DNA from 2 places in the Martinezella sp. CNPSo 3959 genome. Region 2 is predicted to be linked to the other one. Evidence: predicted binding sites of a transcription regulator. Region 2 holds the regulator's gene; the other holds the start of a gene.
The links. Region 2 encodes LexA, which represses DNA repair genes until DNA is damaged. Its sites were predicted from a motif close to TGTTCNNNNTGTGTTCNG; they were not measured.
Positions count from the first base shown of each region.

Region 1: AC13RE_RS16045 (helicase-related protein) is a predicted target of LexA. The motif match lies at 2,829-2,846, and genes of this name have one in related genera.

Region 1 is NZ_JBXSOV010000006.1:207,966-213,930, reverse strand. Features, by position in the region: gene AC13RE_RS16065 (acetyl-CoA C-acetyltransferase) at 1-35, shown strand, start outside; gene phbB (acetoacetyl-CoA reductase) at 198-923, shown strand; gene AC13RE_RS16055 (YMGG-like glycine zipper-containing protein) at 1,373-1,627, opposite strand; gene AC13RE_RS16050 (DUF3309 family protein) at 1,673-1,828, opposite strand; gene AC13RE_RS16045 (helicase-related protein) at 3,088-5,965, shown strand, end outside.
Region 2 is NZ_JBXSOV010000001.1:167,618-173,582, forward strand. Features, by position in the region: gene gltA (citrate synthase) at 1-1,237, opposite strand, end outside; gene AC13RE_RS00915 (ComEC/Rec2 family competence protein) at 1,529-3,997, shown strand; gene lexA (transcriptional repressor LexA) at 3,978-4,700, opposite strand; gene AC13RE_RS00925 (VOC family protein) at 5,119-5,965, shown strand, end outside.

The DNA of each region.
Region 1 (5,965 bases), on a different contig from region 2:
GCATGGGTGTCGCCATGTGCTTCGAGGCGCTCTAGAATCAAAGAAATAGAGCATGATGTCGCCCGAAAACCGCATGACACTTTTCGGCATCATGCTCTAAGGCGTCTTGAAGGGAATTTCCAGAAGAAGTGGTGAAAGCGAGCGGGCGACCCGACCTTCGGGCGTCCCGCCTCTGCAACAAAAAAGGGGAGTGGCACATGAGCAGAGTGGCATTGGTAACCGGGGGTACGCGCGGCATCGGAGCTGCCATTTCGATGGCACTGCACAATGCGGGCTATAAGGTGGCCGCAACCTATGCCGGCAATGATGAGAAGGCCCGGGCCTTCCATGATGTGACCGGCATTTCCGTTCACAAGTGGGATGTCACCGACTACGAGGCCTGCGGCAAGGGCATCGCCAAGATCGAGCATGATCTCGGTCATGTCGACATTCTGGTCAACAATGCCGGCATCACTCGCGACGCCATGTTCCACAAGATGACGCCGCAGCAATGGCACGAGGTCATCAATACCAATCTTACCGGCCTCTTCAACATGACGCACCACGTCTGGCAGGGCATGCGCGACCGCAGCTTCGGCCGCGTCATCAATATCTCGTCCATCAATGGTCAGAAGGGGCAGATGGGGCAGGCGAACTACTCCGCGGCCAAGGCAGGCGATCTCGGCTTCACCAAGGCTCTTGCGCAGGAAGGTGCTGCCAAGAATATTACGGTCAACGCGATTTGCCCCGGCTATATCGGCACGGAGATGGTGCTGGCGGTTCCAGAGAAAGTGCTGAACGAGCGCATCGTTCCGCAGATTCCCGTGGGGCGCCTCGGCGAACCCGAGGAAATCGCTCGCATCGCCGTCTTCCTGGCCAGCGACGATGCCGGTTTCATTACCGGATCGACCATATCTGCCAATGGCGGCCAGCTCTTCGTCTAGGCAATTCAGGAAAAGCGCCGGCCAGTTTTCCGCTGGGAGCTGCGCAAGGGTAACAAAAGAAGCGGTTCAAGGCGACGAGCCGCTTCAGCCTGTATAGCGCATTACGAACGGAATTACTGAGCTCAGCCAGCAATCATCCTCTTGTTGAGGCCTGCTGCCCATGTCGTGGCTTGAATTCCAGGATGACGGCCTCAAGGGCGACCTGCCGCTTCTCCCTGTCTCGAGCTCTCGCCGCGCTTACGAGCGCGTAAAAAGTGGTGCCGGTAAGCACGAGTGCTGCACTGCTTGCGATGATTGCGGCCATGATGCCGTTCCTTTCTCAAAACACTGCCGCCTCGCCGTGACCGACGGCGCGGGAAGAAGATTTTGTTGAGGGAACTGCCGCTCCCTGAATTTGTACCGAGAGCGAATCCTGACCGGTCGCCGGTGGCGACCGGTCAGGCAATGCCTTAGCGGCAGCGAGCCTCGTAACGGTGACCATAGCGGTCGCGGTAGATGCAGTAGCCGCGACGATCTTCCGAACGTCCGATGAGGTTGCCGACTACGCCGCCAGCGACCGCGCCGACAGCGGCGCCGCCCCAGCTGTGGGTGGCGACGCCACCGATCAGCGCGCCGGTACCGGCGCCGATCGCCGTACCTTTTTCCGTTGCCGTGCACGACGCCAATGCGCCGACGAGGGCGATCGCGACGATAATCTTCTTCATGGTGTTAGCTCCCTGATGTTGCGAGGTTAGAACAATGTCGGCGGATCAGATGCGCCCCATTAACAACAGAATGAGGACAATGACGAGAACAAGCCCGAGACCACCCGATGGGCCATACCCCCAAGACCGGCTGTAACCCCAGCTGGGAAGTGCGCCAACCAGCAGCAGAATCAGTATGACAAGCAATACCGTACCAAGCATGATATGTCTCCTCCATGTCCGTCCGGCTCGAATATCCCGCCGTTATCGCTGTTCGATATGGCGTTAACCTTCCAGCTTTCCCACTCGAAACTGTTCCAGTGAATGGACGAATTCCTCAATTCTGCTCATAGAAACTTGCATGCGCGACAATTGTTCCGGCTAAGAAATAAAAATGCACGCGCGCAGCAGTTGGGATGCTTAGCAAACCCTTAAAAAAGATTGCATCGGGTGACGGTTGCAGGCGCGGCAGCAAATTCATTTGTATGGTTAAAATACCGTTAAAATACAATGGGTTGTGGTGAACGAAACGGGAAAGACCGGATGTCCGTGATTCGTCGGCGATTCGTTCTGCATTTGAACTTTGGTTAACGGCCGAGCGTTTGCCGACATGCCGAATACAAGGATGCGCCGCCGGCAAATATCGTCCAGGTGGTGTGTCCGTGGGCGGATTCGTTAATTCGCAGCGAGCTCCGCAACAGCATTGCCATTCAAGCTGACCTCTATGTCGCGATGCTGCTCCGGCGAAATACAACATGTAGCCGTGAACAAATGCGATACCCGCTGATATCCGCGATTCGTCACCGATTCGTTCCGGGCTTTGATCGTTGTGTTAACGATTGCATCTTTTGCGTGCATTTGTCGATTCATTATAGCTGCGCTCGTCAAAAGACGAACCGCAATCGCAGATTCGGCTCGGATTCGCATCTCAACCATTCAGAGTCCGGTATGTCCCTGCCGGGAAAACGCTAGATATTGTGGAGAACAAAAACAGAATTGCTTGGAATCTGCGATTCGTCGCCGATTCGTTCCGGCTTTGGCCTGGATGTTGATGTCGTCCGCTGATTCATGCGAAACTTTATTATTTACAGATTGTTAACGATGGCGCGGCGCGAAATTTCTCTGGCTGAGGATTCTCCGCTTGACTCCTTTTTCCTGCGGAAAGCCGTGTAAACGAGATTCAGCATTTGGTGGGAATCTTCATTGAAATCCATATGTAGTCGTGAACAAATAAGGAACATGACGGAGTCAGCGATTCGTCTCCGATTCGTTCTCAAGCTGTTCCGGAATCGCCCGGACTCGCATGGGATGCAACGTAAATGTAGCTTATGGTTGAGGCGCTCAAATATGAAATCGAATGTTGCCGCATCTGTTTTTTCATTCGGGTCTTGCCTTTGTCACATATGGTCGTCATCTGTTCGTTTCCTCCAGGAGGAACTGGCTGATCGGAAGACGGCTGTTTCTCGCCTATGCACGGACCTATGACTCAGACTTCGCAGCCCATGATCCTGAGCGGACGCGGCGTGACCGCAGTGCTCGGACCGACCAATACCGGCAAGACCCATTATGCCATCGAGCGCATGGTGGCACACGGCAGCGGCGTGATCGGCCTGCCGCTGCGGCTGCTTGCCCGTGAGGTGTATACGCGCGTCGTCGAGAAGGTCGGCGCGCACAATGTCGCGCTGGTGACCGGAGAGGAAAAGATATCGCCGCCCAATGCGCGCTATTCGGTCTGCACGGTGGAGGCCATGCCGCGCCAGACGCGCGCCTCCTTCGTTGCGATCGATGAAGTGCAGCTTGCCGGCGATCTGGAGCGCGGACATATTTTTACCGACCGCCTTCTGCATCTGCGCGGCCGCGATGAAACCCTGCTGCTCGGCGCCGGCACGATGCGGCCGATCCTTGAACAACTTCTGCCTGGAATTACCGTCCTCGAACGGCCGAGGCTATCGCATCTTTTCTACGCCGGGCAGAAGAAGATCACGCGGCTGCCGCAGCGCACGGCCATCGTCGCCTTTTCCGCCGACGAGGTTTATGCGATCGCTGAGCTTATCCGCCGCCAGCGCGGTGGCGCTGCCGTCGTCCTCGGGGCGCTCAGCCCGCGTACCCGCAATGCGCAGGTGGCTCTCTATCAGGCCGGCGATGTCGAATATCTGGTTGCGACCGATGCGATCGGCATGGGGCTCAACCTCGATGTGGATCACGTCGCTTTTGCGCAGGACCGCAAGTTCGACGGCTATCAATTCCGCAATCTCAATCCGGCCGAGCTCGGTCAGATCGCAGGTCGCGCCGGCCGCCATCTCAAGGACGGCACCTTCGGGGTGACGGGACAGGTCGATCCTTTCGACGACGAACTCGTGCGCCGGATCGAGGGACACGAATTCGACATGGTCAAGGTGCTGCAATGGCGCACCAAAGAACTGGATTTCGCTTCGATCGCGGCGTTGCGTAGCAGTTTGGAAGACGCGCCTCGCGTGCAGGGCTTGACGCGGGCGCTGCCTGCGGTAGACCAGCAGGCATTGGAATATCTGTCACGCGATCTGGAGATAGTCGATCTTGCCAGCAACCCGGCTCGGGTTGAGAAATTGTGGGAGGCCTGTGCGCTTCCCGACTATCGGCGCATCACGCCTGCCCAGCATGCTGATCTCATCGCCACCCTCTTTTCTGATCTCGTGCGCTATGGCACGGTGAAAGAGGACTTCCTGGCCGAACAGGTGCATCGCGCCGATCGGACGGATGGCGAGATCGACACGCTTTCGGCGCGAATCGCGCAGATAAGGACTTGGACCTATGTGTCGAACCGGCCCGGCTGGCTTGCCGATCCGACACACTGGCAAGAAAAGACGCGGGAAATCGAAGATCGATTGTCCGACGCGTTACATGAGAGGTTGACGAAACGCTTTGTTGATCGCAGGACATCTGTGCTCATGAAGCGCCTGAGAGAGAATGCGATGCTGGAAGCTGAAATCAGTGTGAATGGAGATGTCTTCGTAGAGGGGCATCATGTGGGACAGTTGACCGGATTCCGGTTCACGCCTATCGCAGGGACCGAGGGGCCGGATGCCAAGGCTGTCCAGACCGCCTCGCAGAAGGCGCTCGGGCTGGAGTTCGAGGCACGTGCCGCACGTCTGCATGCGGCCGGCAACGGCGATCTCGCGATCAGTGCCGATGGCCTCGTGCGCTGGCTCGGCGACCCCGTCGCGCGCCTGTCAGGCAGCGATCATGTCATGCGTCCGCGCGTCATCCTGCTGGCCGACGAACAGCTGACCGGCAATGCGCGCGATCATGTCGCCGCCCGTATCGAGCGTTTCGTGAACCATCATATCAGCACGATCCTGAAGCCGCTGGACGATCTCCAGCGTGCCGAAGATCTGCAGGGCCTTGCCAAGGGGCTGGCTTTCCAGCTGGTGGAGAATCTCGGCGTTCTGTTCCGCCGTGACGTCACGGAAGAAGTGAAATCGCTGGATCAGGACGGGCGTGCCTCGATGCGCCGCTACGGCGTTCGTTTCGGCGCGTACCATATTTTCGTGCCCGCCCTGCTGAAGCCGGCTCCGGCCGAGCTCATCACGCTCCTCTGGGCGCTGAAGAACGATGGCCTGGACAAACCGGGCTATGGCGATCTGATCCCGGTTCTGGCCGCTGGCCGTACCTCGGTCGTCACCGATCCGGGCTATGAGCGCACATTCTACAAGCTTGCCGGCTTCCGGTTCCTCGGCAAGCGTGCGGTGCGCATCGACATCCTCGAGCGCCTGGCGGACCTCATCCGTCCGCTGCTGCAGTGGAAGCCCGGCCAGGCTTCGCGCCCTGACGGCGCTTATGATGGCCGTCGTTTCACGACGACGACCGCGATGCTCTCCATTCTCGGCGCGACGCTCGAGGACATGGAAGAAATTCTGAAGGGTCTCGGCTATCGTGCCGATGCGGTGAAGGCGGAGGAGGCTACGGCCTTCCTCGCTCAGCAGGATGCGGCTGCGGCGCCCGCCGCACCGGCAGGGGACGCCACAGCCGAAAAAGCCGATCATGATGACGCCGACACTGCGACTGACGAGCCGGCTAAGGAAGTAGAAGCCGTTTCGCCGGAAACAACCGCTCCCGCCGAGGCACCTGCTGAGACGGAAGTTGCCGTAGCTGCCGAGCCTGTTGCCGTTGCAGAAGTCGCCGCAGAGCCGACGGAACCGAAGCCTGTTCTGCTCTGGCGTCTGGGTGGCCGCAACGACCATCAGCAGCGGCAAGGTGGCCGCGGCCATGGCGATCGTCGCGGCCAGCAGGGCGAGGCGCGCGGTCAGCAGGGCAATCGTCGTGGTGGCGAGCAGGCAGCCGGTGAAGGCAATCGCGAAGGCGGTCGTGATCGCCGCGATG
Region 2 (5,965 bases):
GGCGCGGACGGCCGATGCGCTGATGCGGATCCTCGATCATTTCGTTCCACTGGGCGATCCAGCCGACGGTGCGGGCAAGAGCGAAGAGAACGGTGAACATGGTCGTGGGGAAGCCGAGAGCCTTCAGCGTGATGCCGGAGTAGAAGTCGACGTTCGGATAGAGCTTCTTCTCGATGAAATACTCGTCCGTCAAAGCGATGCGCTCCAGCTCGATCGCGATGTCGAGCAGCGGATCGTCCTTGATGCCGAGTTCGCCGAGAACCTCATGCGCCGTCTTCTGCATGATCTTGGCGCGCGGGTCGTAGTTCTTGTAGACGCGGTGGCCGAAGCCCATCAGGCGGAACGGATCGTTCTTGTCCTTGGCGCGGGCGATGAATTCCGGAATGCGGTCGACCGTGCCGATTTCGTTCAGCATGTTCAGGGCCGCTTCGTTGGCACCGCCGTGAGCCGGTCCCCAGAGGCAGGCGATGCCTGCTGCGATACAGGCAAACGGATTGGCACCGGAAGAGCCTGCCAGGCGAACCGTCGAAGTCGAAGCGTTCTGCTCGTGATCTGCATGCAGGATGAAGATGCGGTCCATGGCGCGGGCAAGCACCGGGTTGACGACATATTCTTCGCAGGGAACGGCAAAGCACATGCGCAGGAAGTTGGACGCATAGTCGAGATCGTTCTTCGGATAAACGAAGGGCTGGCCGATATGGTACTTATAGGCCATGGCGGCGAGCGTCGGCATCTTGGCGATCATGCGCAGGCTTGCAACCATGCGCTGGTGCGGATCGGTGATGTCGGTCGAGTCGTGATAGAAGGCAGAGAGCGCGCCGACACAGCCGCACATGACGGCCATCGGATGCGCGTCACGGCGGAAGCCTGTGAAGAAGCGCGACATCTGCTCATGCACCATCGTGTGGTGGGTCACGCGATAGTCGAAGTCCTTCTTCTGCGCTGCCGTCGGCAGTTCGCCGTAGAGAAGGAGGTAGCAGACTTCCAGGAAATCGCCGTGTTCGGCCAGCTGATCGATCGGATAACCGCGGTGCAGCAGAACGCCTTCGTCGCCATCGATATAGGTGATGCTCGACTCGCACGATGCGGTGGAGGTGAAACCAGGATCGTAAGTGAAAGTAGAGGTGTTCTTATAAAGGGCACCAATATCAATGACACTCGGGCCGATGGTTCCGGTCTTGACCGGCAGGTCCACCGTCTTTTCACCCCAAGTTAGTTTCGCGCTTTGTTCCGTCATGCTGATCCTCCAAGATTTGGCGGGATTGACGCCATAAAAAGCGCCAAAAGGTTAAGCGACTACCGACTAGCTATATGATCCAGAGCCTAATGCCAAGTTATCCTAACGCTGAATTGTGCAATGCAGTATCAACTTTTGGGCACTGCAGAAGCGCCCTTTCGTATGCTACGCCGGGAAACCGGCCCAATTGAGCTTTGTTCCCGCCGATTTCAGTTGAATTCACTGTGTGGTGACGGCACAAATCGCGCAGAAGCTGTAATTTGGCGCGGGGGCAGTCAGCGAGTGCCTAATTTGGAGGCATCCGACCAGCAGGAAGAGAGCAGGGACGTCACCGCGTCTCCGCAACCTCGCGCCTTTTCCACCGCGATTACCCCTAGCGCCAAAGCGCGACAATGGGAACGAACACAGGATCAGGCGCCGCTGACGTCGCGTTTGCTGCGTGTTCCGAAGCGCCTTGGAACCGCTGTCCTCGGCTTGATTGCGGAGGAGGCGGCCCATGGCCGTGCTGTTCTTTTCGCACCGATCTATATGGGTTTGGGTGCGATTATCTGGTTCGAGGCGCAAATCGATCCGCCTCCGCAGGCGTTTCTCGCAGGCCTCGTTCTGTTTGCTTTGGGTTTTTTGCTAAAGCGCGATGCGGGCAGGCTGCTTCATCACACACTTTTCGCCGGTATGCTCATCTGCCTGGGCATGGCGCTGGCCCAGTGGGAAAGTTGGCGGGTTTCCACCGTCATGCTCGACTCGGCCGTGACGACGACCGTGACCGGGCAGATCGAGCGACGGGAATCCTATGACAATGGGCGCTGGCGCTATGTCGTCCGCGTCGAGGCGACGGAAAAACCCTCTATCCGCCGCGCACCCCAGCGGGTTACGGTCTTCGTGCGCAAGCAGGCGGAGTCGTTCGATCTGGGGGATCGGATCCGGGGCAGGGCGCGCCTGACACCTCCGGCCGGACCGGCATTGACGGGTCTTAACGATTTCGCTTTCAGCTCTTATTTCAACGGCATCGGCGCGAATGGCTTTGCCTACGGAACGCCGGAATTATTGTCGCCATCCGGTGACGATGCTGCCGGCTCGTTACTGGATGCGGCCGATATCTGGCTCGCTGGCCTGCGCAACAGCATCGGCGACCGCATCAGGCAAACCTTGCCTGGAGACACCGGCGCCTTTGCAGCAGCACTTGTCACCGATGAGCGACGTGCGATCTCGAAGGATACGACCGAAGCCCTGAGAATTGCCGGCCTGACCCACATCATTGCAATTTCCGGCCTCAACATGGCGCTGTCGGCCGGCATCTTCTATGTCGGTCTGCGCTATTTGTTCAGCCTGTTTCCCGGTGTCGTCCAGGCCTGGCCGACGAAGAAGTTCGCAGCCTTCGGCGCGCTTCTAACGGTAACGGCCTATTACCTCATTTCCGGATTCGGCGTCTCCGCCGAGCGCGCCTTCATCATGATGGCGATCATGCTGGTGGCCGTGCTTTTCGACAGGCCATCCATCAGCTTGCGCAATGTGGCGCTCTCAGCCATCGTCATCCTGGTCTTGTCACCGTCTCAGGTACTCGGTCCGAGTTTCCAGATGTCTTACGCCGCAACGCTGGCGCTGGTATCAGGCTATTCGCTCTGGAAACGACGGCGGCATCGCGAAAACATCCTGCCGCGCATCCGTCTGTTAAGTCCGCTACTGTTCGTCACACGCTTCTTTGGAGGCGTGATGTCGACCTCGTTCATCGGCGGTGCGTCGACGGCCATCTTCTCGATCGAGCACTTTCACCGGTTGGCGACATATGGACTTGCTGCCAACCTTGCGGCCATGCCCGTCGTCTCTTTCATCGTCATGCCCTTCGGTATGATGGCGATGCTGCTGATGCCTTTCGGAATCGATGGACCGTTCTGGAAAGTCACCGGAGAGGGACTGGAGCTTGTGATCGCTATTGCAAAAACGGTGGCTGGGTGGGGAGGTGATATCACTTTCGGCCGCCAGCCCAGCTGGCTGATGCCGACTTTCATCGCCGGCTTCCTGATCATGAGCATGTTGCGGACCCGGCTTCGCCATCTGGGCCTGTTGCTGCTGCTGTCATCTGTCGGTGTGGCCGCGTTCGGCTCTGGTGTGCCGAAGCCGGATCTGATGATCTCGGAAGATGGTATTCTGGTTGCCTTGCGCCAGGATGATATCCTCGCCACCAATCGCGAGAGACCGCAGGCCTTCATCTTCGAGCAATGGCAAAAAGCACTGGTCGCAGCCGAACATCAACCGCCGACCATGCTTCCGACCGATAGCCGGCTTCCGCAGATCAGCAAGACGGATCGGCACAAGCGACTAAGTAACGAGGAGGAGAAGGCGGTCCGCACCGCAATGGAAGAAGCTTTGGACCGCACCATGCAAGGCAGCTTTGCCTGTCAGAAGGGAGCATGGTGTGTCGCCATGCTCGAAAACGGCGCGATATTGGTCACCATCGAGAACGCGGCCTATCTGCCCGCGGCTTGCGACACCGGGAGCATTGTCGTGACGCCAATCCGGCTGCGGCTGGATCATTGCCGTTCCGGAGCAACGCTCATAACCGGTGCGACATTGCGCAAAACCGGCTCCATTGAAATGGTGCTTACCTCAGACACACCCATTATATCCGCCGCATTCAATAACCCGCAGCGCCCATGGACCAGGCATCGAACCTATGATTGGCGCACCGGCAAATTCGACGCGCCAATTGCAAAGGCGCCGCCAGTCCCGGACAATTCACCGGTCAGTGATAGCGACGAATAAGGCCGACGAGCTTGCCCTGAACCTTGACGCGATCTGGCCCGAAGATGCGGGTTTCATAGGCTGGGTTCGCGGCTTCCAGCGCGATGGAGGCACCCTTGCGACGGAAGCGCTTCAAGGTAGCTTCTTCATCGTCGACGAGTGCAACGACGATATCGCCGGGATTGGCCGTGGTCGAATTGCGGATAATGACCGTATCGCCGTCGAAAATTCCGGCGTCGATCATCGAATCCCCTCGAACTTCAAGCGCATAATGTTCGCCGGAGCCGAGCATGTCGGCGGGAACGGTAATGTCGTGCGTATTGTTCTGGATGGCCGAGATCGGAACGCCGGCTGCGATGCGACCCATCACCGGTACGGACGCCGAGCCGTTGTGATCGTCATTTGCCACCTTCGACGGAGCGGGCGGGGCAACGGGCTGCGGCTTGCCGAGGCTGCCCTCGATGACGCTCGGCGAAAAGCCGCGACGCGGCTGAAGGCTGGGATTATAAGCATCCGGGAGCTTGATGACTTCGAGAGCCCTGGCCCTGTTCGGCAGCCGGCGGATAAAGCCGCGCTCCTCCAGCGCCGTGATCAGACGATGGATACCGGATTTGGATGCCAAATCCAATGCATCCTTCATCTCGTCGAAGGACGGCGGAACACCGGATTCCTTCATGCGTTCGTGAATGAAGAGAAGCAGTTCCTGCTGCTTGCGCGTCAACATCGTCTTGGAACCCCAGAATCAAGAAAAGCCGTGAAACAAATCCAGAACGGACACTATATGTTCCATATGTGTTCCGCAAGTGCTTAAATTTCGGTAAAGCCTTGTAGTGTCAGTTAAATAATTACGACTTACGAATGGGTCGGCTTAGGATGTTGAGACGTTATATAGGCCGCAACCATTTGAAAAATATAGAAAATATCGCCATTTCCGTTCTCGGGCTTTGCTGCTCGGTCGGCGTATTCAAGAAGCGGATCCATATTGGACGTCATTGGCCACACGCGTTGACGGTAAGAATCAGCAATCACGTTTGTGAGATTGCTTTCGGTCCTGTCCCTGTGCGTTGAGTGTTCCATGCTCCTATCTTGAATTACGCGGGGGAAGGGCGCAAATCTGCTGCCAAAGGCAGATAGGAGGAACCATGATTTCGTCACCGCACCCGCTGGATCATCTCGTGCTGCCGACCGTCAATATCGCTCTGGCGCGCGAACGCCTCGGCAAGCTCGGTTTCACGGTGGCTCCGGATGCGCGTCATCCCTTTGGCACGCAGAACGCCTGCGTCTTCTTTGCCGATAAAACCTATCTCGAACCCCTGAGCGTGGCATCTCCGGAGCAGTGCGAGAAGAGCATTTTGGACGGCAATGTTTTCGTCGCGCGCGATCAGGCTTATCGTTTCCGGGTGGGGGAAGATGGTTTTTCGGCCGTGGTGTTCGGCACGGATGATGCGGTGGCGGATGACGAGCGCTTCAACGCGGCGGCGATTTCCGCTGGGCGAATGCTGGATTTTTCCCGTCCGATGAAGATGCCGGACGGAACGGAAACCACGGCCGGCTTTCGTCTCGCCTTTGCCGCTGATCTGCGCGCGCCAGACTTTCTCGCCTTCTGCTGTCAGCGCATCAATCCGCTGCCGGCTGACCGCAGCGTGCTTGAGCGTCACGAGAACGGCGTGACCGGCATTGCGCGGGTAGCGCTTTGCGCGCCGCAACCGGCCGTCTATCGCCGCTTCTTCGAAGACGTTGTCGGCAGCCCGCAAATAACGGAGCATTCCTTCGGCTTGACCATCAAGGCGGCCAACGCCGATCTGGAGATTTTGACGCCGGAAGGCATGGAGGCGTTCTATGATCTGCCTGTTCGCACGACTGATCCGGGGCTCAGGGCGCGGGCAATCCTTTTCAAAACACGCGATCTTTCCGTGACATCGTCGCATTTCACTGCTAACGGCGTCACCTATACGCGTAAGAACAATCGTCTATTGGCGAGGTTGGCGC